DNA from 4 places in the Paenibacillus sp. FSL R5-0345 genome. Region 4 is predicted to be linked to each of the others. Evidence: riboswitches for the same ligand, from Rfam matches in the RefSeq annotation. Region 4 holds a riboswitch; each other region holds the start of a gene.
What was found. A riboswitch is a leader RNA that binds a small molecule or an ion and turns the genes downstream of it on or off. The one in region 4 is predicted to bind cyclic di-GMP.
Positions count from the first base shown of each region.

Region 1: it holds a riboswitch for cyclic di-GMP, as region 4 does, so the genes downstream of both, R50345_RS20415 (thiamine pyrophosphate-binding protein) here and R50345_RS31070 (anti-repressor SinI family protein) in region 4, are expected to answer to the same signal.
Region 2: it holds a riboswitch for cyclic di-GMP, as region 4 does, so the genes downstream of both, R50345_RS04505 (glycosyl hydrolase) here and R50345_RS31070 (anti-repressor SinI family protein) in region 4, are expected to answer to the same signal.
Region 3: it holds a riboswitch for cyclic di-GMP, as region 4 does, so the genes downstream of both, R50345_RS10585 (DUF6612 family protein) here and R50345_RS31070 (anti-repressor SinI family protein) in region 4, are expected to answer to the same signal.

Region 1 covers NZ_CP009281.1:4,584,245-4,589,493, forward strand. Annotated here, with positions in the region: gene R50345_RS20405 (helix-turn-helix transcriptional regulator) at 1-362, shown strand, start outside; gene R50345_RS20410 (methyl-accepting chemotaxis protein) at 485-1,735, shown strand; cyclic di-GMP riboswitch class I at 1,926-2,021, shown strand; gene R50345_RS20415 (thiamine pyrophosphate-binding protein) at 2,140-3,783, shown strand; gene R50345_RS20420 (carboxymuconolactone decarboxylase family protein) at 3,794-4,162, shown strand; gene R50345_RS20425 (helix-hairpin-helix domain-containing protein) at 4,285-4,533, opposite strand; gene glpK (glycerol kinase GlpK) at 4,548-5,249, opposite strand, start outside.
Region 2 covers NZ_CP009281.1:1,027,474-1,032,722, forward strand. Annotated here, with positions in the region: gene R50345_RS04500 (sugar phosphate nucleotidyltransferase) at 312-1,685, shown strand; cyclic di-GMP riboswitch class I at 1,822-1,901, shown strand; gene R50345_RS04505 (glycosyl hydrolase) at 1,914-3,458, shown strand; gene R50345_RS04510 (glycosyl hydrolase) at 3,612-5,123, shown strand; gene R50345_RS04515 (discoidin domain-containing protein) at 5,175-5,249, shown strand, end outside.
Region 3 covers NZ_CP009281.1:2,459,960-2,465,208, forward strand. Annotated here, with positions in the region: gene R50345_RS10575 (hypothetical protein) at 1-408, shown strand, start outside; gene R50345_RS10580 (copper amine oxidase N-terminal domain-containing protein) at 573-1,751, shown strand; cyclic di-GMP riboswitch class I at 1,869-1,960, shown strand; gene R50345_RS10585 (DUF6612 family protein) at 2,080-2,928, shown strand; gene R50345_RS10590 (serine hydrolase domain-containing protein) at 3,225-4,397, shown strand; gene R50345_RS10595 (ABC transporter permease) at 4,448-5,249, shown strand, end outside.
Region 4 covers NZ_CP009281.1:391,131-396,379, reverse strand. Annotated here, with positions in the region: gene R50345_RS01765 (aldo/keto reductase) at 1-71, shown strand, start outside; gene R50345_RS01760 (hypothetical protein) at 295-1,635, shown strand; gene sipW (signal peptidase I SipW) at 1,637-2,224, shown strand; gene R50345_RS01750 (TasA family protein) at 2,315-2,935, shown strand; gene R50345_RS01745 (helix-turn-helix domain-containing protein) at 3,095-3,424, shown strand; gene R50345_RS31070 (anti-repressor SinI family protein) at 3,632-3,787, opposite strand; cyclic di-GMP riboswitch class I at 3,815-3,899, opposite strand; gene R50345_RS01740 (2-oxoglutarate dehydrogenase E1 component) at 4,372-5,249, shown strand, end outside.

The DNA.
Region 1 (5,249 bases), 2.6 Mb from region 4:
TGATAAACGTAGAAGAGACCAATGAGCGGTTTAACAGGCCTGATGAATTTGATTTAAAACATTATTGGGAAGAGTCCACTACAGCCTTCAAAGCAGCACTGCCAAAATATCCGGTAAAATTAAGGGTTAGAACATCTGTCTTAAAAGAATTGCAACGTGAAAGATTCGTTTCTATCCATATGATAGAGCCATCTAGCAATGCAGAGTGGGTGAACGTAGAAGCCGGATTTAATACGATCGAGTCGGCCTGCCGGATAATCCTTTCTTTTAGTCCCTCGGTTATTGTACTTTCACCGCAAGAACTTTTAGAGATGGTAAAGTCTGCTATCGCAAAAATTTCCGCTATTTATGAGGATTTTTGACACGAAATCTAAAGAACTACTCCGAAAAGAAGATTTATGTCAGTTCTTACTATAGACCAATCACCTTTAAATCCCATATAATAACACCAATACATAATATTAATAAGGAGGACATTATACCAATGAACTGGATGCATAAACTTCCGTTAAAACAAAGAATTGTTGCCGGATGTTACCTCGTTGCCGCACTATTTGCCATTCCTGTTTTAGTTACTTTTATGATCTTAGGCAACATTATTTTGGGTATTGTTCTAATCGTCGTTCTTGCTGCTCTAACCTTCCCAGTGGCCCGCTTTATCGAGAGAACGCTTACATCTTCTTTTGATGACATCGCGAATGTATCTCATAGTATTTCAAAAGGGGATTTTACTAGTAGAGCCGACGAGAACGGGTCTATGGGGGACGTAAGCCGTTCCTTTAATACTATGATTGACAAGCTCAAGAAGATTTTGACAGAAGCATCACAAATCACTCGTCAAGTTATGGATGCAAGCCGTGGAATCGAAGATAAGAATCAGAATTTGAAAATTGTCATGGCACAGGTAGCCTCTTCGTCTAACGAGCTAGCTCTTGGTGCAAATGAAATATCTACGGATATCGCTGAAATGACAGAATCCATTAAAGATATTGAGAATAAAGTATCCAATTATACGAACTCAACAAAAGAAATGAACAGACGTTCAATACATACATTAGAGCTAGTTGAACAAGGACGCCAATCCGTTGATACGCAAGCTGAAGGCATGCGTAAAAACATCCAGGCTACTCAAAAAGTAGCTGACACTATCGAAGCCCTTTCTCAAAATGCTCGCGGAATTACGATGATCACAAAGACCATTACTGAGATCGCTGAACAGACCAACCTGTTATCACTAAATGCTTCCATCGAAGCAGCGCGTGCAGGAGAACATGGTCGAGGATTTGCTGTAGTCGCACAGGAGGTTCGCAAGCTCGCTGAAGAATCAACGGCTTCTACGAAGGAAGTCTTTGGCTTGGTTCGGAGCATCGAAACTGATATTAAACAAGCGATTGATAATATCGCTATCAACGAAGAAGTCGTACAGGTACAGAATGAGATGATCACTCAATCTGCTCATATCTTTGCTCAAATCGTGCAAAGTGTACAGTATATTACCGAGCAGATCTCCTCCTTCTCTGCCGAAAGTGATCTTATGTTGGAAAGTGCATTGAAAATCTCAAGTGCAATCGAGAATATCTCTGCGATCACGCAGCAAACCGCTGCCGGCACCGAAGAAGTATCAGCCGCTATGAATGAACAAATTAATGCCCTGCAGTCCGTTGCAGAAGAAACTGAGAAAATGACTCAGGCTGTATTTAATCTACAGAAGACGATCCATATTTTCAAGTTTTAAGTGACGTCCAAATCATATAAACAAATTCAAAAACTGCTCCTAAGCTTAGACTTAGGAGCAGTTTTTTTATATCTATTATTTCATAGGTTCGACAAGACTTTCGTCAAAATTCGAGTTAATTTGCGATAATATATTGACAAAGAGTGTCTAGGAATATATTGTAAAGGAAAATTCTTCTTATAAATTTCTAAATTAATATTGGCAAAATCTTCGAAAGAGGATGACGCAAAACCATGGATCTACAGCCTCATTTTTAATCTGAGGCCATGACTGCCAGGTTGCTGAAAACCAAGACGACTGGACTTTTGTTCAGTCTCTATGGCGATTTATGCTACCAACCTGTGCCCTATTTTAGAGCACAGGTTTTCTAGTGTTTGGTTTTAAAATAACAATCAACTTGTGAGGTGTATTTTTTGAAGACAGTCGCAGATTACATGTCGGAAGCACTACGGAACCTTGGTGTTACCCATTCCTTTGGTATCATCGGTAAATCCATTTGTCCTATCGTTCTTAAAATGGTAGATTACGGTATTGAATTTATTCCTGGAAGACATGAAAGCAGTTCCGGCTTCGAAGCAGCTGGGTATGCGCTGAAAACTGGAAAAATAGGCGTAGCTTTTGGCACTTCCGGTCCTGGTGGAACAAACCTACTAACTGCAGCAGCACATGCTAAGGCCAACAACCTACCTGTCCTATTTATTACTGGCCATCAATCTATTAAAGAGCTTGGAATTCCCCAATGTCAGGACTCTACCTCTTTTCTAGCTGATTTAGCTGATATGTTTAGACCTGCCACCTTATATAGCAAGCTTATTGAACGTGGAGATCACTTTAGCACAATCTTTAATCATGCCATATCCATTGCTTTGAGCGGTAATCGTGGTCCCGTTCACCTTTGTATTCCCTTTGATGTACAAACGGAATTGCTAGAGGAATGTAATATTGTAATCCCTGAACGCGAATCACTGGTCAGCCATGCTAATATCGACCGTGTACTTGATGCTATAAATAACTCAAAGAATCCAATAATTATCGCGGGTAAAGGCGTTAACCGCTCAGGAGCACATAGTGAGCTAATTCAATTAGCAGAAACATTTAATATTCCTGTAGTTACATCTCCAGGTGGTAAAGGAGCTATAGCTTGGGATCATCCACTCTATCACGGTCCAATTGGAGTAGGCGGTTGTACCCATGGGGATGACTTGCTGAATCAAAGTGATCTATTTATCGTTCTCGGGTCACGTTTAAGCGATATGACTATTTGTAATCTTAAAAAGGAAAATCATCCTGCAACATTAATTCAGTTTGATAGCGATCCGACTTTTGTCGGAAAAATATTGTTCTCTAAAACGATTCCAGTGACTGGAGATCTACGTGACAATCTAGTTTGCTATCTCAATAATATTGACACGAACAACATCACAAAACGCGAAGCACCGACAAATTCCGATTATACCGAAGAGCCTCCGATTTTACCAAACCTTTCACTTGCATCGGTCTTGAGTACGATGAGTGATTTGATTCCTTATAACAGCACAGTCTTTGTTGATGATGGAAGTCACGGTTTCCATGCTGCGAAATGGTACAAGGTTAAGAAACCTGGCAGTTTTGTATTCGATGCTTACTTTGCTTGTATGGGTAATTCCATCGGGATGGCAATTGGCGCAAAGGTTGCTGCACCAGAAGAAACGATCTTCTGCATTACAGGAGACGGCTGCTTTATGATGCTAGGCGCAGAGATTAACGCTGCTGTCTGCAAGGATATTCCTGTCATATTCATTGTTGTGAATAATAAACAGCTAGATATGGCTCTAAAAGGTATGGAAAAAACTACAGGACGTATTGACGGAACGATCTACGAAGTCCCTATGGACGCTGTGAAATTCGCAGAATCATTTGGTGCTACGGGTTACAAATGTGAGACAGCTGAGGAGTTCGAAACAGCTATCAAGGACGCTGTTGCCATCAACCGTGTTGCCGTCATTGAACTGCTAACAGACCGTGATGAGGTCCCTCCGACTGCTCATCGTACTTTGAACCTAAATTAGGAGGTCACTTATGAAAGACAATGTAAACAGTGGTCTTAACCACTTCACGAATCTCTCAGGAGACTACGGAGCTAAGGCACTGGCTCCGATTAAAGAACATTTCCCTGATTTGGCTGAATTTATTATGGGAAATGCCTACGGCGATATTTTTCAACGCAACACAATCGAAGCTGACTGGAAGGAAATCGCAGTTATCTCTGCCCTGATTTCGATGGGTCAGTTTGATCAATTGGGTGTTCATTATGTCATGGCTCTTCGTGTGGGAGTTACTGTAGAACAACTCAAAGGGATTCTATTACACTTAGTACCCGCAATAGGGGCACCTAGAATCATTACCGCTTTTAATATCCTTCTCGAAACGATTGAAGAAATAAAGTAACTATATGCCGGATGGCAAAATGTAGCATTTGTTATTGAATATTAAATATTGCAACACAAAAAGCGGCAGGCCAAGGATAATCCTTAGCTTGCCGCTTTTTGTGTTAATCTGTGATGGGGACTTTAGGACTCACTGGCAAAGGACAAACCTTTCTCCGTGAGCGCACGCCGTAATTGATTAAGTGCCTTAGGTCCCATCCCGTGTAACTGCAGAAGCTCTGACTCAGTGAGCTTACTGATTTGGTGAATCTCTGTATACCCAGCACCATGGAGTGCTCGAAGCGCAGGCTTGGCCAATCCAGTCGGAAGATCTGATTCTGATCCGCCAAGCATTCCTGCAGGATCAGTTTCTATATTTCTGTTCTTAGACATATGCATCTCCCTGATCACTGATATCCTTCATGTTTCTCCCAGCCCATGGTACGCGCTACAGCGTCTTTCCAGGCGCTGTAACGATGTTCACGCTCATCCATACCCATTACAGGTGAAAAGACCCTCTCCGCTTTATTGAAGCTTTCCAGCTGTTCTCTTGTCCAGACCCCAGAGGTTAATCCAGCCAAAAGCGCTGCTCCCAGCGCAGTCGTCTCCGCATATGTAGTTCGAGTAACTTCACTACCGAGGATATCAGACTGGAACTGCATCAGCAAATCATTACGAACAGCTCCACCATCTACACGAAGGCCGGTTAATGGCATGCCCGCATCTTTTTCCATAGCCCCTATTACGTCTCTAGACTGAAATGCTAATGACTCTAACGTTGCCCGTACCAAATGTCCCGAGGTTGTGCCTCTAGTTAGACCGAATACGGCTCCACGTGCGTACATATCCCAATAAGGTGCACCGAGTCCAGTGAAAGCTGGTACGACGACAACCCCTTCACTGTCCTCAACTTCCCGTGCTTTGTCTTCTGAGCCTGCCGGCTCCGTTATGAGTCCCAGCCCCTCCTGAAGCCATTGTACAGCCGCTCCGGCTACAAATACACTGCCCTCGAGCGCATAATAGAGTTCCTCTCCCATTCCCCAGGCCACAGTGGTCAACAGACCATGACTGGAGACAACGGCTTCCGTGCCTGTATTCATCAGAATAAA
Region 2 (5,249 bases), 640 kb from region 4:
TAGAGGAAGTTGGTTAGGTAAAGAACGGAAAGGGAATTTGGAACTGTAGAAACGGAGTGTTCGCCCGAAAGATTTCCGTAGGAAAGCTAGCTTCGAAAGCATATGCTATCCTCGGATTTCTACCGCTGGCGGCGGTTCAAATCAGGAAATCTGAGGATAACAGCGATCGGAAGTCCAAAATCCCTTGGAGTGGTTCATACCTAATAAATTTTTAAAAAATGCATCCGCTCGAACTAAGGCTAAGCGGAAGCTATACGTTTTGATAACAATTTAATTATGCTCATTTCCATATATTAAGGAGGGTTCATTCTATGAAAATGGTACTTCTATCAGGCGGTTCAGGTAAACGGTTATGGCCGTTGTCCAACGACTCACGTTCAAAGCAATTTCTAAAGGTACTTGAAAGCCCTCAAGGTGAACCAGAATCCATGGTACAACGTGTCTGGAGACAGCTGGAGGAAGCGGGAATGGCAGAATCATCTTATCTGGCCACCGGCCGCGGCCAAGTAGAAATGATACAAAGCCAACTGGGAAGTCATGTGCCGATTATCGTTGAACCGGAGCGTCGGGATACTTTTCCGGCTATCGCCTTAACAGCTACCTATCTTTATTCGGTTGCAGGTGTTTCTCCAGCGGAGACGGTAGCGATTTTGCCTGTTGACCCTTATGTAGAAGCATCCTTTTTCGATACCATAGCTATGCTTGAAGGGACTATGCTAGAAAGTGGAGCAAATCTGGCTCTAATGGGTGTTATTCCTGAACACGCCTCAGAGAAATACGGATATATCATTCCTACCACCGAAGAGGCGGGGGAGAACGGTTTTATGAAGGTGAGTCACTTTCAAGAGAAGCCAGACCGCATACAAGCAGAACAGCTTATCGAGCAAAATGCATTGTGGAATTGCGGAGTATTTGCCTTCCGTCTAGGGTACTTGTTAGATATTTTGCAGCGTAAAGGGTTGCCTTTAGGATATGAAGAATTGCAGAAGCAATATAAGCTATTGTCTTCCATCAGCTTTGATTATGAAGTGGTGGAGAAAGAAGAACATATTGTGGTACAGCCGTATGATGGATTCTGGAAGGATCTTGGAACGTGGAATACGCTAACAGAGGAAATGAGCAGCAAGCATGTAGGCAAGGGTTTTGTGACGGCGGATTCTGAGGGGACTTGCTTGATTAATGAGCTGGATATTCCAATTACGGTAATTGGTGCGAAGGATCTGATCATCGCGGCTAGCCCGGATGGGATTCTAGTTACCCATAAAGCCGAGAGTCCACGGATTAAAGAAGTGCTGAAGACCTTTGAACAGAGACCGATGTACGAGGAACGCCGCTGGGGCCATTACAAAGTTATTGATTATGTGAAATATGACGAGGGCAATGAAGTGCTGACTAAACGGATTTTTATATCCGAGGGGAATAATATCAGCTATCAGTTACATCGCAAACGTAGTGAAATTTGGACAATCGTCAGCGGCGAAGCAAGTATTGTGCTGAATGAGAAAAAACATAATGTGAAGGCTGGGGACGTGGTACGTATACCGGAAGGAACGAAGCACGCAATCCTTGCTTTGACGGATGTTGAGTTTATAGAGGTACAGACGGGTTCTGAATTAGTAGAAGAAGATAATATTCGTATTACTTTAGACTGGAATGATATAGAACTACAACAATTCATTTCATAGGTCTAACCTATCTATTTAACCAATTCGGAATTTCTTAAAACAGGTAAATTGACTCAATTATCAAAAAAAGTCATAAAAACACTAAATATATCATTAATTGTCGTCGATACTTACGGTAAGAGAGATTATTTCTCTTAAATTGAAAAGGCAAACCTATCGAAAGGTAGGGACGCAAAGCTATAGGGCCTTCGAAAGAGTGGCAGCCTGGCTACCGAAAGGGAGATTATTTTGAAAGCTTACCGTACGTATCGATTGTTTGGTGCATTTCTGTCACTCGTCCTGTTTCTGACTGCACTTCCGCTTACTGTTGGAATTTCGCCGTCTGTTGTCATAGCTGCTTCAAATTCTGGAACGCCAGTTACCCCAGGAGCCTCACCTGAAGCCGTAAAGCTGCTTAACTATTTTTACTCAATCTCAGGAAAAGGAATCCTTGCTGGCCAACATGACTATTTAGAAAGTCCAGATGAAATTAACAATATGCTGAAGGGAACCAGCGGACAGTATGCAGCTCTTCACGGTTATGAAATGGGTGCGATCAGTGGCCAGTCTGAAGGAACGATGTCCTGGCAGCGTAAAAATGTGGTAAACAGCGCCATCAACTGGAATAAAGCGGGCGGAATCGTAGCTATGACTTTTCATGCTAACCTGCCGGGCACCTCTTATGACTGGGATAATGTTAAAAAAACGCTTAGCCAAAGTGAATTCGATAGTTACGTTACACCGGGTACCAAGCAATATAACAGTCTGATTGCTGAACTTGATAAGGTGGCAGTATCTCTAAAAAGCTTGCGAGATGCGAACGTCCCGGTACTTTGGAGACCCTATCATGAAATGAACGGGAACTGGTTCTGGTGGGGGAAGAAAAATAACTTTTCTAAACTTTGGAATATTATGTATGACCGTTTTGTTAACGTTCATAAATTAAATAATTTGTTATGGGTATGGAGTCCGAATGCTCCCAATGTTTGGTCAGATCCGTATGCGTTAACTTATCCAGGAGCTGATAAAGTAGATATCCTGGCAGCAGACATATACGAAAATGATTACCAGCAAAAATACTATGATAGCTTGTTGAGTCTAGCCGCGGGCAAACCGATTGCGATCGGGGAAAATGGTGAAATGCCTAATCTGGAGAAGCTTCAACAATCACAAAGTAAATGGACTTATATGATGAGCTGGGGAAAAATGCTTTATGAGAATAACAGTGCAGATACAATCAAAACTTTTATGAATAGCAGCTATACCCTGACTAGAGATAAATTAAATAATAGCTTGGTACCCACACCTAGCGCCGCACCGGCACCTCCCGAAGAAGAGGGAGAGGCAGCAATTCCTCTCGCGAAGGGGCTTGCAGGAGAGTATTACAACAACATGCAGCTATCGGGAGCAGCAGCTCTTATTAGAACCGATGCAATAATTGATTTCAATTGGCGGCAAGGATCGCCGGATGCCGCCCTTGGGATTGATCGTTTCTCCATACGTTGGAGCGGTAAAGTTAAGCCCTTATATGATGAACAATATACATTTTACACTACATCAGATGATGGCATCCGTGTCTGGGTGAATGGGGAATCTGTGATTGATAGTTGGACGAAGCAAAGTGGCACTGAGCGTAAGGGCAATATTACGCTGAAGGCTGGTCAGCTATATGATATCAAGGTGGAGTATTACGAAAATGAAGGCGATGCGAGAGTCCGCTTGATGTGGGAAAGTGCTAGTCAAGTTAAAGAGACAGTTCCAGCAAGTGCGCTTTTTCTTCCGGATGTCTCCTGATTGATGAAAATTAAAGGTCGATCCTTAGTAGCTCTGCGTTATTGCAGAGCTACTAAGCTATAGTCCTCATTAGGTCAGAAGACGATTGTCCGATAACAGGTATGTTTATTTATTACCTGTGGAGGCAGTACAGCTACCGAAAGGAGGATTTATTTGCGTAAATATTATAAGCAAAACAGATTGTTGTTTACTATATTACCGGTGTTTATTATTTTTTCCTTGCTGCCTTGGGGAGAGGTTAAGAGTCTTCCGAAGGCTATGAGTGTTTCTTCCTCTCTTCCCCCGGCTATACCAAGCAATCCATCAGCTTCTGAAGAAGCCAAGCAACTGTTGAGTAATTTGGTGAATCTACGTGGCAAAGGTATCCTGTCTGGTCAGCATGATTATCTAGAAAGTCCAGATGAACTGGTTCATAAGCTGAAGAATACTTCGGGACAAAATGCCGTTCTACATGGTTATGAATTAGGGGCGATTAATAATCAATCCAAAAGGACAATCGCCGAACAGCGGCAAGCAGTAATTGACAGTGCAATGGAGTGGAATCAGACGGGTGGCATTGTAGCCATGACATTCCATCAGAGTTTGCCAGGAACTTCTCCAGAATGGTCCAATGTAAACAGAAGTCTCAGTCAAGAGAAGTTTAATGCTTATGTTACGCCTGGGACGGCTCAGTATAAGAGTCTAATCTCTGATCTAGATGAGATCGCTGGATATTTAGAACAGCTGCGTGATGCTGGGGTTCCAGTCTTATGGCGACCTTACCATGAAATGAATGGCGGTTGGTTTTGGTGGGGGAAAAAGGACAATTTTTCAGCGCTTTGGAATATTGTCTATGATCGTTTTGTAAACACACACAAACTGAATAATCTACTGTGGGTGTGGAATCCAAACGCGCCGAATGAATGGGCAGATTCTTATGCCGCCTATTATCCCAGTGCAGATAAAGTCGATGTTCTGGCTGCGGATATCTACAATAATGATTATAAGCAGTCCTACTATGAGGACCTGCTCACACTTGCTGAAGATAAACCTATCGGAATCGGGGAAAGTGGGCAGCTGCCGAACCCGGATGTATTAACCAACAAACAAAATAAATGGGTTTATATGATGACCTGGGGCAAATTGCTGACAGAAAATAATACGCCACAGTCCATCAAAAGCTTCATGAATAACTCGTTTATAGTATCGAGAGAGGATTATGTTCTCACAACAGAAGTCCCTTCGATAGCACCGGTAACCCCAACGGGTTTAACTGGAGAATACTATAACAATACTGATTTAGAGGGAGAACCGGTGCTTATCCGCAATGACCGTAAGATTGATTTTAATTGGCATGGTGGGTCACCTGCATCAGAGATAAATGAAGATCACTTTTCTGTACGCTGGAAAGGGAAACTCAAACCCAAATTCAGTGAAAAATATATGATTTCGGCATCCTCTGATGATGGAGTCCGTGTCTGGATTGACGGAAAGCTGATTATCGACAATTGGAAAAATCAAAGTTCAACCCTTCATAAAGGTAGTATCCCGCTCACAGCAGGAACGCTTTATGATATCCAAATTGAATATTATGAGAATGAAGGGGATGCCAATCTTCGCTTGCTATGGGAGAGTTCCAGCCAGAAGCAGCAGGTGATTCCACAAGGGGCATTGTACCTTCCTTAATCTAATGAAATGATAGGGCAAGACATTCCGAAAGAAAGAGAGGACCTATGGATGGGAATAACGAGGAGAATATCTAATAGAAAAAATAAGATATCAGCAAACAAACCATTACTGTTATTACTAAAA
Region 3 (5,249 bases), 2.1 Mb from region 4:
AATCAAGATAGGGTTTTATCGATGAATTATGATTTCGCTGAGCCGTTTAGATTTCCATTTGAAGTGAATGAAGTTCGTACGAAGATAGAACTTGATAATCCATATATACTCCAACAATATATCTTTCATTATAAAAACAAGCAGACCACACAGGAAATTAGGTTGATTCTAAGTAAGGTTATAAATGATCCAGAGAAAGTATCTGAACAAGGTAAACAACCTTATACACTAAAAAACGGAAAACAGGCTTATTACGATGAGGATGAGACCAGTCAATCTATTTGGTGGGAGAGCAAAGATGGTTTCTTGGCCCGCTTTGTTTATTATATCAACGGAAATCTTGATCTGTTAGGTGATTACAAACTGGATGATTCCGATCTAGTAGACTTAGCTAATCAAGTTCAATAGTATTTATAGAAACACTTCCCTTCATAAAAAATTCATCATGGAATGGGACGGAAATATAGAAGAAGTTGAATTAAACAGGTAGAACAAATTACGCCATTATTGAGAATAGGATGTGTTAAATGGTTAGAAAGTTTGCGGTTCTTTTATTGAGCTTTTGCTTGATAATGACTACACCGCTTGTTATAGGGACAGCGTCTGCTGACAAATCTATTCAGATGTTTGTGAATAATGTAAAGGTTGCTGGCGTTCATCCGATCTTAAAGTCTGGTGTTATGTACGTGCCGTATCGCCAATTTTTCTCCGCCATGGGTTATAAGGTATCATTTGATCCTGATACTCGTAAAATCTCAGGGGTCATAAGAGGTGCCAAAATCGAATTCTGGGCTGGTGAGGCTATCATTTACTACGACGGAGTGACTTATTATTTGGATAAAGAGATTCCTGTCCTTAATGGACAAGTGTATCTTCCTCTTCGTTTGGTTAGTAACTTAGCGAAATATTCGGTTAGTTATGATCAATCTAAGCTATCTGTGAGCTTGAAACCGTACGGAGAGGGTCAGGAAGCTGCTATTCAAGAACTACTTACGAAATACTACGAAACGTTTAGTCCCCGTTTATTAACATCTGATAATCTTAAATTAGGTTATATGAATCTAGAATATGATTATGAAGCTAATCAACCAATCAGTGAAATCGCAGTTAAAGACTTCAAAGTGACAATAGATCGGATTGAATACACTTCTGCTAGTGAAGCGAATCTTCAAGTAACTTACATTAAGAACACAGAAGAATTGAAGCGAGAAGCTGTGTATCTTTTCGATATTCGATATGAACGAGGACAGTGGAAGATCGCGAATGATAGCTTGATTTTTAATCGTATGGAGCTTCCTGCGGATATTGATAAGAAAGCTGCGGTTATTATGGAGAATCATCAAACCGAGCAGAATGCCGTATTGGCAGATCTAAGAACCTATTACAATGCGTATAACTCCGAAAATCTTGATCTTACTACCCAATATACAGACCCCTCGATTATTAAAGAATGGAATGCTGTTGTGTTCAGTTCGGTGACATGGGAAAGTATGATGAAGGGGCACTTTGCCAATTCTGAATCGAGGTACTTGCTAACCGACGAACGAGTCGTTTACCTAGGAGAAAAGGAAGCTGTCGTCCATGGGAAACTCGATTGGAGCGATGTTACATACAATGAAGGGGTAGACAATGATAAATACGAAGCTCTTATTTACTTGAAATATGTTAAGGGTCATTGGACTTATAATACTGACACCAGCCTAGACCAGGACTTTGATGAAAGAGAAAACAGCAATTTGAATAAAAATTAATCTATTACCTTTATTGTAAAGATAAATGGAAGATAAGTCGTTTACAGGTAAATATGACCATGCTAAAATTGGCAAAGGGACAAACGTCCTTTAATCTAATTTAAACTAATTGAATGTCCGCGTTAAAGGTAAAATCATCGAAAGATGATGACACAAAGCCATGGGTCTAAAGCCTTTCTACAGAAGGAAATGATCGCCAGGCCGCCATAGGGATGTCTTATGAATCATAAAGGATAGTTCTGAAGGACGTGTAGTCTATTTCGAGCTGTTTTTATTATTCCGACCTATACGGTGTTACATTATCGCAAGGGGCCGAAAGGGGAAGTACATGAAGAGTTTTTTTAAAACAATAGGTACAGGGTTGGCAGCGGGTGCTTTATTGCTGTCCGGAACGATCGGATGGATGTCTAATCCTCAAGTTGTGTCTGCAGCTACGACAGCAGCAGTCACTGCGGATCAAATGATCAGCAAAGTAACGGCAGCCTCCAAAGCACTAAAGAATTTCCACTTAGATGTGACCAAAAAACAGGATATTCAAAGCGGAGGGGTGCGTATCAGCAACACCAACACACTGAAGCTGGATATCAACCGTCTGCCGAATTTTGCCGCAGCAGGCACCGTCGATAGCAGTCTTTTAAAAACATCTTACAGCCTGTATGCCAATGACAAGGAGTATTACTATCTTGTAGACGGAAGTGAGCTTATCGATGAATCTGAAGACGAGGGTTACGACGATGACGGGGAGCCCATCGATCCCAATGCACAGTATTGGCTTGGACTGGAGAAGGCGGAGTGGAATGCTTTTTACTCGAAAGGTCAATATGATCCTGTTTCCATGCTTGATTCGGTCAAAAGTTATAAAAAATCGATGAAAGTCAACAATGTTGGCGCACAGACGGTCCTACAGTTCACGATAACTGATCCGACAGCAGCTAAGGGAATAATCGCGCTGTATGACCAGGAGAATCTCTGGGATGGTGAGACCGTTCAACCGAAAAGCGTAACTTGGAAATTGTTCGTCAATACTAAGACCTGGCAGACGGAAAAGCTGACAGTCGATCTGAGTTATGTGCTGACCAGTGACGGAGAAAAAGATACATACACCACGAAAATTGAAGCTAAATATTCCAAGAATAACAAAGGTACAGCCATTGTAAAGCCGGCTGAACTAGAATAATAAAGGCATTTCATATCGAGTAAAAAGCGCTGTTCAATAGAGCAGCGCTTTTTGCTCGATTCTTGACAGTGGCTACCGGTAGTGAGATCAGTAAAGAATAGTTAAATATATAATTGACCTTCCATTTATTAGGGTTTTAGCGCATGCTATTTATGTAATTAATAAACTGAATTAATTTATAAGTACGTGAAATATCATGTTGTAACTATTACATTGACAAGGTATTATGAGTTAGGTGTATATTTACATTTATGATAATTTATTGCGTGTTTATTAAAATTAGGGGAGTGTGAACGATGTTATCATCCACAGAGCTTAGTAAGCTGCACGAAGTGAATTACAGGGAGGACCGCTTAGAGGCACTTAATCATTTTTATGGGGATCTCTGTGATAAGAAAGTAGCTGATGGTTATATTTATTCTCTAAGTCGTTATGGGAAAATATTTGCTAATGGTGCCGGGGGACGTTTCAGTTACGAAGAAGACAGCACCCAAGAAATGAAAACGGATACAATCTTCCGCATTGCTTCAATTACAAAGCTGTTTACAGCGACAGCGATCTGGCAGCTTGCGGATAATGGTAAGATTTTTATGGGGCAGCCTGTTAGTTCTATTCTACCAGAGTTTGATGCGGATCCTTTTAAGCCGATTACAATTGCCCATTTACTGACTCATACCTCCGGCATTGCACCAGATCATGGCACTATAAGTGATACTTACTATAAAAGTGCTTGGTGGTATATTTATGAATCTGAGGTTGGGAAAGAAAACTGGATTCAAGCTGGACTTTCCTATGGGCTTCATTTTCCAGTAGGGACGCAATGGATGTATTCATCGTTCGGATATGTGATCTTGGGTGCAATTATCGAGAAAATAACGGGTGTTTTTGCAGAAGAATACATAATGGACAACATTGTAAAACCCTTAGGAATGAAAGATACTTTCTTTGTTATACCGCCAGAGAAAGCGAGTAGGATCGCCATTCGTTCGGAAGGGGCCAAGGAATATCTTCAGAAGCTGCAAAACGGGGAATTTACGGATGAGGAACAAAGGTCTGAAGAAGAAATCAAGCTTCCCGGAACTGGAGGGGGGTTATATTCAACAGTTACTGATATACAAAAGTTCGGAATCATGTTGCTTAACCAAGGGGAATACGAGGGTGGTCATATCTTAAGTCGTATGGCTGTTCAAAGAATGACCAAGCGGTTCAATACTGAGAAAATTCCAAACTACGCATGGGGAGATGGAGGATCGGATCGTCCATACGGACTTGGGCCGGACCTTCGATTTAATGTAAGTACTTCTTACTCTGAAGGCACTTATTTTCACGAAGGGGCAGGAGCATGTGCCTTGTTCATTGACCCTATAGAAAAGATGGTTGCCGCTTGGTATCTCCCTTGGCATAAAGGGGTATGGGATGGTAGAGGCGTTTTTGGCACACATAATGTGATCTGGTCCGGACTCGAATAAGAAGTTTGCTATTTTTTATGAAATATCTACAGATAGGCAGGATGTGACTTATGTTTGAGATGATAAAGCACCGCTTTCGCCTTATGAGAGCGGTTGCTTTTGTTACTTATAAGGAATGGAGTGCGTACAGGACGCATTCGATGGTTTCTATATTTGTGGGTCCTGTGTATTTTTTGGTGCAGTATTATATATGGAGCGCTGTTTATAGTGGGGAATCTTCTATTAACGGAATGTCGCTTTCCCATATGCTCTCTTATTTTTGTGCCACGATGCTGATTAACTATTTGACCATGGATTTTGCCGATTGGAATTTACAAATGCTCATCCGCACGGGGAAGTTCATTACCTTCTCTTTAAGACCGATGAATCATATGTTCTATGCGTTGTCTCAGAAGGCAGGGCATAGGGTACTTGGACTTCTATTTGAATTTATACCCTGCTTTATGATTTTCTTTTTTATTTTTCATATTGATGTTTTGCCAGCAAATTTACTTTATGCAATTCTTTCGATAGCAATGGCTTTTATGATGAATTTTTTTATCCATTATAGTATTGGAATGGTCGCCTTTTGGATGGTGCAGTCCTCTAGTATTCGTAACTTTTTTAGTCTTTGCGAGGGGATATTCTCAGGATCGCTGATTCCATTAGTCTTTTTTCCAAAATCCTTACAAATGGCGTCCTTTTTCTTACCGTTTCAGTATACGACCTTTCTTCCTGCAATGGTCTATACAGGTAGCTATACTTTAGCTGATATAACCTTACCTATTCCTCAAGTTTTGTTGCTGCAGCTTATAGCCGTTATGATTGCCGGAATAGTCTGCCGGGTGTTGTATGCGGTGTCGCTTAAGCATT
Region 4 (5,249 bases):
ACAAGCTGGAGCTTACTCGTAAAGAGTGGTATGACTTATACGTTAGTTCGCGTGGTACTCGTCTTCCCTAACCCGCTCCACAAATTCAACTCCAAAGGATTCTTAATAGCCTAATTGTGCCTCTCGCATGATTAGGCTATTTTTAATGCCTCCCCATTTCTTACATATTGTTCTCTATTGCGAATAAAAATAGATATCGAGCGAAAAACCGAGGTAAATAGAGATAAATTAACATTTTCGTTCTTTATAGAGCACAAACTAGGCTTATTGGCAGTTTTCTTTTCAATTTATTCCATGTATTATTCATTACAGAAGTTGTTCTTTATTGAGAACGACAATAACGAACCAAAGAAATTCAAGACATTGAGGGGAGGTATTCCTCTGAGACCCAGATCAGCAAAAAGAAGACCTAAAAGAAAGAGGCAAATCGGACTACGTGTTCTGCAATCAGGAATGGCTGTCTCCGTCTTGTTTCTGTATACCTCGCAGCAAGTGGGTAATACCTACGGTGGTTTTGGAGCTACTACGCAAGCGACCAGCACAATTAGCTTTTGCGAAGTCTTTCCAAACTCGATCAAAGGGCTTCTAACAGAACTCAAAGATCATATCGAAAAAGCTACTGCTTTAAAAGGATCGCTACAAAGCTATGCCCCTTCAGGCAGTCTCTCAGATGTTTCGGGAATAGAAGGCATGTCGCTGGATGAGCTTGATGTCGCAGCGCAAGAGATTTCCTCGCAAATCTCCGCGCTTCAATCTCAAATTGATGGCGTTAATGAGCAATTGGCCACCAACAGCCAAATTTGGAACGAAATCAATAGTGAGCTGAACGCAGCAGCAGCCGTATTATTCCAGATTGGAGGATATATGACCTCTCTAGATTCAAACTGTTTAGAAATCAAGGATGAACAATTCTTCAGTGAGCTGCAAAATAGCCTGAATCAAAGTGGTGTAATCTCTGAATCCCTGAATGCTTCCTTAAATGGAGTCATCCAATACCTAAATTCTATTCACGACATCGGTCTTCCGTTTGCTTCGGTAGTGACCAGTGATGTATATGGACAACCAGAGTTACGCAATGAGGCGTTTCAGCAGCCGTTCCCCTACCTGATTGCTTTTAGTCAACCGGCTGGCAATATCTCTAGCGAGCTTACCTCCACTTATGAAAATCTCAATACTGAAATGAATGATCTTAAAGAATCAGCTACTTCAGGCATCAGCACTCTTCAGAGTCAGCTCCAATTGATCAGTCAAACCCGCGAACAACAATTGGAAGCCCTTGAGAAAGCCCGATTAGAGGCGCTGGAACAAGCGAAGAAAGAAGAACGTTTGGCCCTGGAGAAAAAAGAAAAGCAAGAAGCAGAGGACAAAGCGAAAGCTGAAGCTGAAGAGAAAGCAAAAACGGAAGCGACTCCACCGACAGGTGAAGCTGCTCCAGAGAACATAAATAAAGAGCAACCTGAAGCCCCAGCTACTAACCCGGTCGATCCGGAAGTTGGTGAAGAGCCAACGATTCCACAAGATATACCACAGCAAAAGGTTCCTCAGGAGACGCCAAAGGCGGAAGCTACAACCTCTTCCCCGCCGGCAGCAACACCAGCTCCTTCGGCCCCTCAACAAGACAAAGGTGGAGAATAATATGCGGATTAAAAAAATGATCAACAATACATTATCGAGCATCATGCTTGTGATCTTTATTCTGCTGGTGATAGCCGTAGTGTTATCCAAGGCCTCCGGCGGTGAACCTGCCTTCTTCGGATACCAGATCAAATCGGTACTCTCAGGTTCGATGGAGCCAGGGATTCAAACCGGATCGATTGTCGCTTTAAAACCCGGAGGAGATATGAATCGCTTCAAAAAAGGCGATGTTATCACCTTTAGAAATGAAGAAAACCTGCTCATTACTCACCGTGTTGTAGAAGCAACAATGAACAATGCTACTGGTGAAGCCATGTATCGCACGAAAGGCGATAACAATGATGCGCCTGATATGAACCCTACCAGTTCCACGAATGTTGTAGCTGAGTATGCAGGGGTCACCGTACCTTATGTAGGTTACGCTATGAATTTCGCAGTTTCCAAAGCTGGAAGTGTTGTGCTCATGATCGTACCAGGCTTGATGCTCCTGCTCTATGCCCTGTATTCATCATGGAAGGCTGTAGCTGCACTCGAAAAGAAAAATGCGGCTATACTGCCCACCTCTCCACCTCCAACTGAAATACAGTAATTCGTTGATTGTCCGCTTCCGCTTACGAACCGGAAGTTACAATATATAACTTTTATAAAAAAACCACAAAACCGAGGAGGAATTTTAATTATGGGTATCAAAAAAACATTGGGTCTTGGCGTAGCATCTGCAGCACTGGGTTTATCATTGATTGGTGGAGGAACATTCGCTTACTTTAGCGACACTGCACAAAGCACCGCTACATTCGCAGCAGGTACACTGGATTTGAACTCTGATCCTTCTGTTATCGTTGATTTGAAGGATCTGAAGCCAGGCGATACGATCAAAAGAGACTTCAAACTAAAAAATGACGGTACACTTGATATCGGTTCGATCCTCCTCAAAACAGCTACCTCTATTAATGATGTAGGTGGTAACAACGGCGCTAACGATTTGGCAAAATTCATCAAAGTTAAATTCCTGGTGAATAAAGATAAAAGCGGCATCTTACCTGGTAGTGAAGAGAAAGTAGTTTGGGAAACTACCCTGGCCGATTTGAAGACTCAGACACCGGATCTCGTAAAAAACACTGGACTTGATGCAATCTGGGGTACTAGCGAAGCATCTGGAATTAAGGCCGGCACAAATGATAGCTTCACCGTTCAATTCGAATTTGTTGATAACGGCCAAGAGCAAAACTACTTCCAAAAAGATTCATTAACTCTGACTTGGGATTTCGTAGGTAAGCAAACAGCTGGATCCGCTAAATAATCTAATAAGTCTTCCATTCGAAGAGCAGCAGATTCTTATTCCGGAAAGCGGATAAGTAGATGCTGCTTTTTTCTTTACAATAATCTTTGTCGAATTTATTGATATTTGCTATACTAATAACAAAAATTACGGAGGGGCGTCAGCATAGTGCCACAAAATATGGGCCAACGTATCCAGCATCTCCGCCTAGAAAAGGGATTGTCCCTATCTGAGCTTGCGGACAGAGCGGATGTTGCTAAGTCGTATCTTAGCAATGTGGAGAGAAACATCCAATCCAATCCTTCAATCCAATTTATCGAAAAGATCGCCGACGCGCTTCAGGTATCCATCCACGCTTTGCTCTATGGAGAACCTAATGATGCTGAGGAATCACCTTTAGATTCGGAATGGTTCCGATTGGTGCAGGAAGCTATGGCCTCAGGCATAAGCAAACGCGAATTCAAGGAGTTTCTGGACTACCAGAAATGGCGCCTGGATCAGAAGGATTAATCCTTCCATCTGATCTGATAAGATCCTCTTCTACTCATACTATCAAGCATAAGCGCCTTCGTTCTCCTATATGGACTGCGAAGGCGTTTTATATTCTACTAGAATATAAGGACAGTGTGTCATCTGAAACTTATAGCTTCTTATATAAAGAAAAAAAGCACAGCGAGTTATCGCTGTGCTCATTTGATATGTAATGCTCTGAATGTATTACTGCACGGCTTGCACAGTCTTCTCATGAAAGAAGCGACGAATTTCATCTGCCTTTATGCCAGCCTTCTTAGCTGCTAATAATAAATGGACCCACTCTACGTCTAGATCAATGACCTGCTGTTCTCTGTTGCTTCCCTGGTTGGACTTGTCCAAAAAATCTCCTCCTAAGATTTTACGTCCCCAGGCAATCCGGCTGTCATAGTATTTCTACCTTAGACCCGCGACTTTGTGCCCCTGCCTTTCGGCAAGTTTACCTTTTACTGGACCCTTTACGTGAAAGGATCTACTTTGAAATATATGAAAAACGCTAACTGCAATAACATTATACTATACTAAAGTGAAAAAGTGTGTCGATTTCTGATTAGTTTTTCCATTAAAAAACAAAAAATAGAAGTTCTTTTATAGAATTTCCTGTCCTATTATCGCGATACTCGTCTTATTCATAAAATTATATAAGCCAATATAATAATGTCCCATTCCCTATTTAGTTAAAATTAAGGATAATAGAATCATTTTAGTAGGCCTTTAGAATGGGTAATAAAAAAGAACAACTCTTTATTTAGTAGAACAAGCTAACCCATACCATTTTGCGAACGTATTAGACGAAAGAATGAATTGATTACATGTGTGGAAAGTAGCACAATAAGATGAGGAATGAAACCGCAATCATCACAGCTCCTACAAGCATTGACACAAAATGTCACGTATGGAGTTCATCCGTTGAGGAGGATGTATTCATGGCAGCCAAAGAGCCCTATAACGAATCCATTTGGAGTAAGTATTATGGACCCAATTTAGGCTACATTCAAGAAAGATACGAGCAATTTGTGAAAGACCCAACCACCGTAGAGAATAATTATCGTGAACTTTTTACAAATTCGGGTCCCCCACCATTAACACCGGATAGCGAACCGGCTCCACAGCCTCGCATTTCAGGAGACACCGAATGGCTTAGAAAAGCAGTAAGAGCTTCCAAGTTAATCGCTAATATTCGTATATATGGCCATATGGCCGCTGAAATTGATCCGCTTGAGCGGGACCACAATCCCATGGCTAAATATCTCGAACTTGAAACTTATGGGCTGACCCGTGAGGATCTGATCGCATTACCTGCCACACTCATTTGGGAGAATGCACCGAATGACGTGCATACCGGATGGGATGCTGTTCAGCGTATGCGTCAGGCATATACCAAAACTATCGCCTATGAATTCGGGCATGTGCATGAGGAAAAAGAATTGCAATGGCTGAATAGACAGGCAGAATCCACTAGCTCACCAGCACCTTTAAATAATTCAGAACGCAAAGAACTACTGAACCGCCTGATTCAAGTAGAGCAATTCGAAACCTTCCTCCACAAGACCTTTGTGGGTCAGAAACGTTTCAGCTTGGAAGGCAACGACGCTCTTGTGCCTATGCTCGATGAAATCGTACGCGCTGCTGCGCATGACGGCGCAGAGCATATTCTGATGGGTATGGCGCACCGCGGCCGTCTCAACGTTCTCGCACATATTTTAGGCAAACCTTATGATATTATATTTTCAGAGTTTCATCATTCTCCAAACAAGGAGCTCTTCCCTTCCGAAGGCTCTACAGGAATTAACTATGGCTGGAC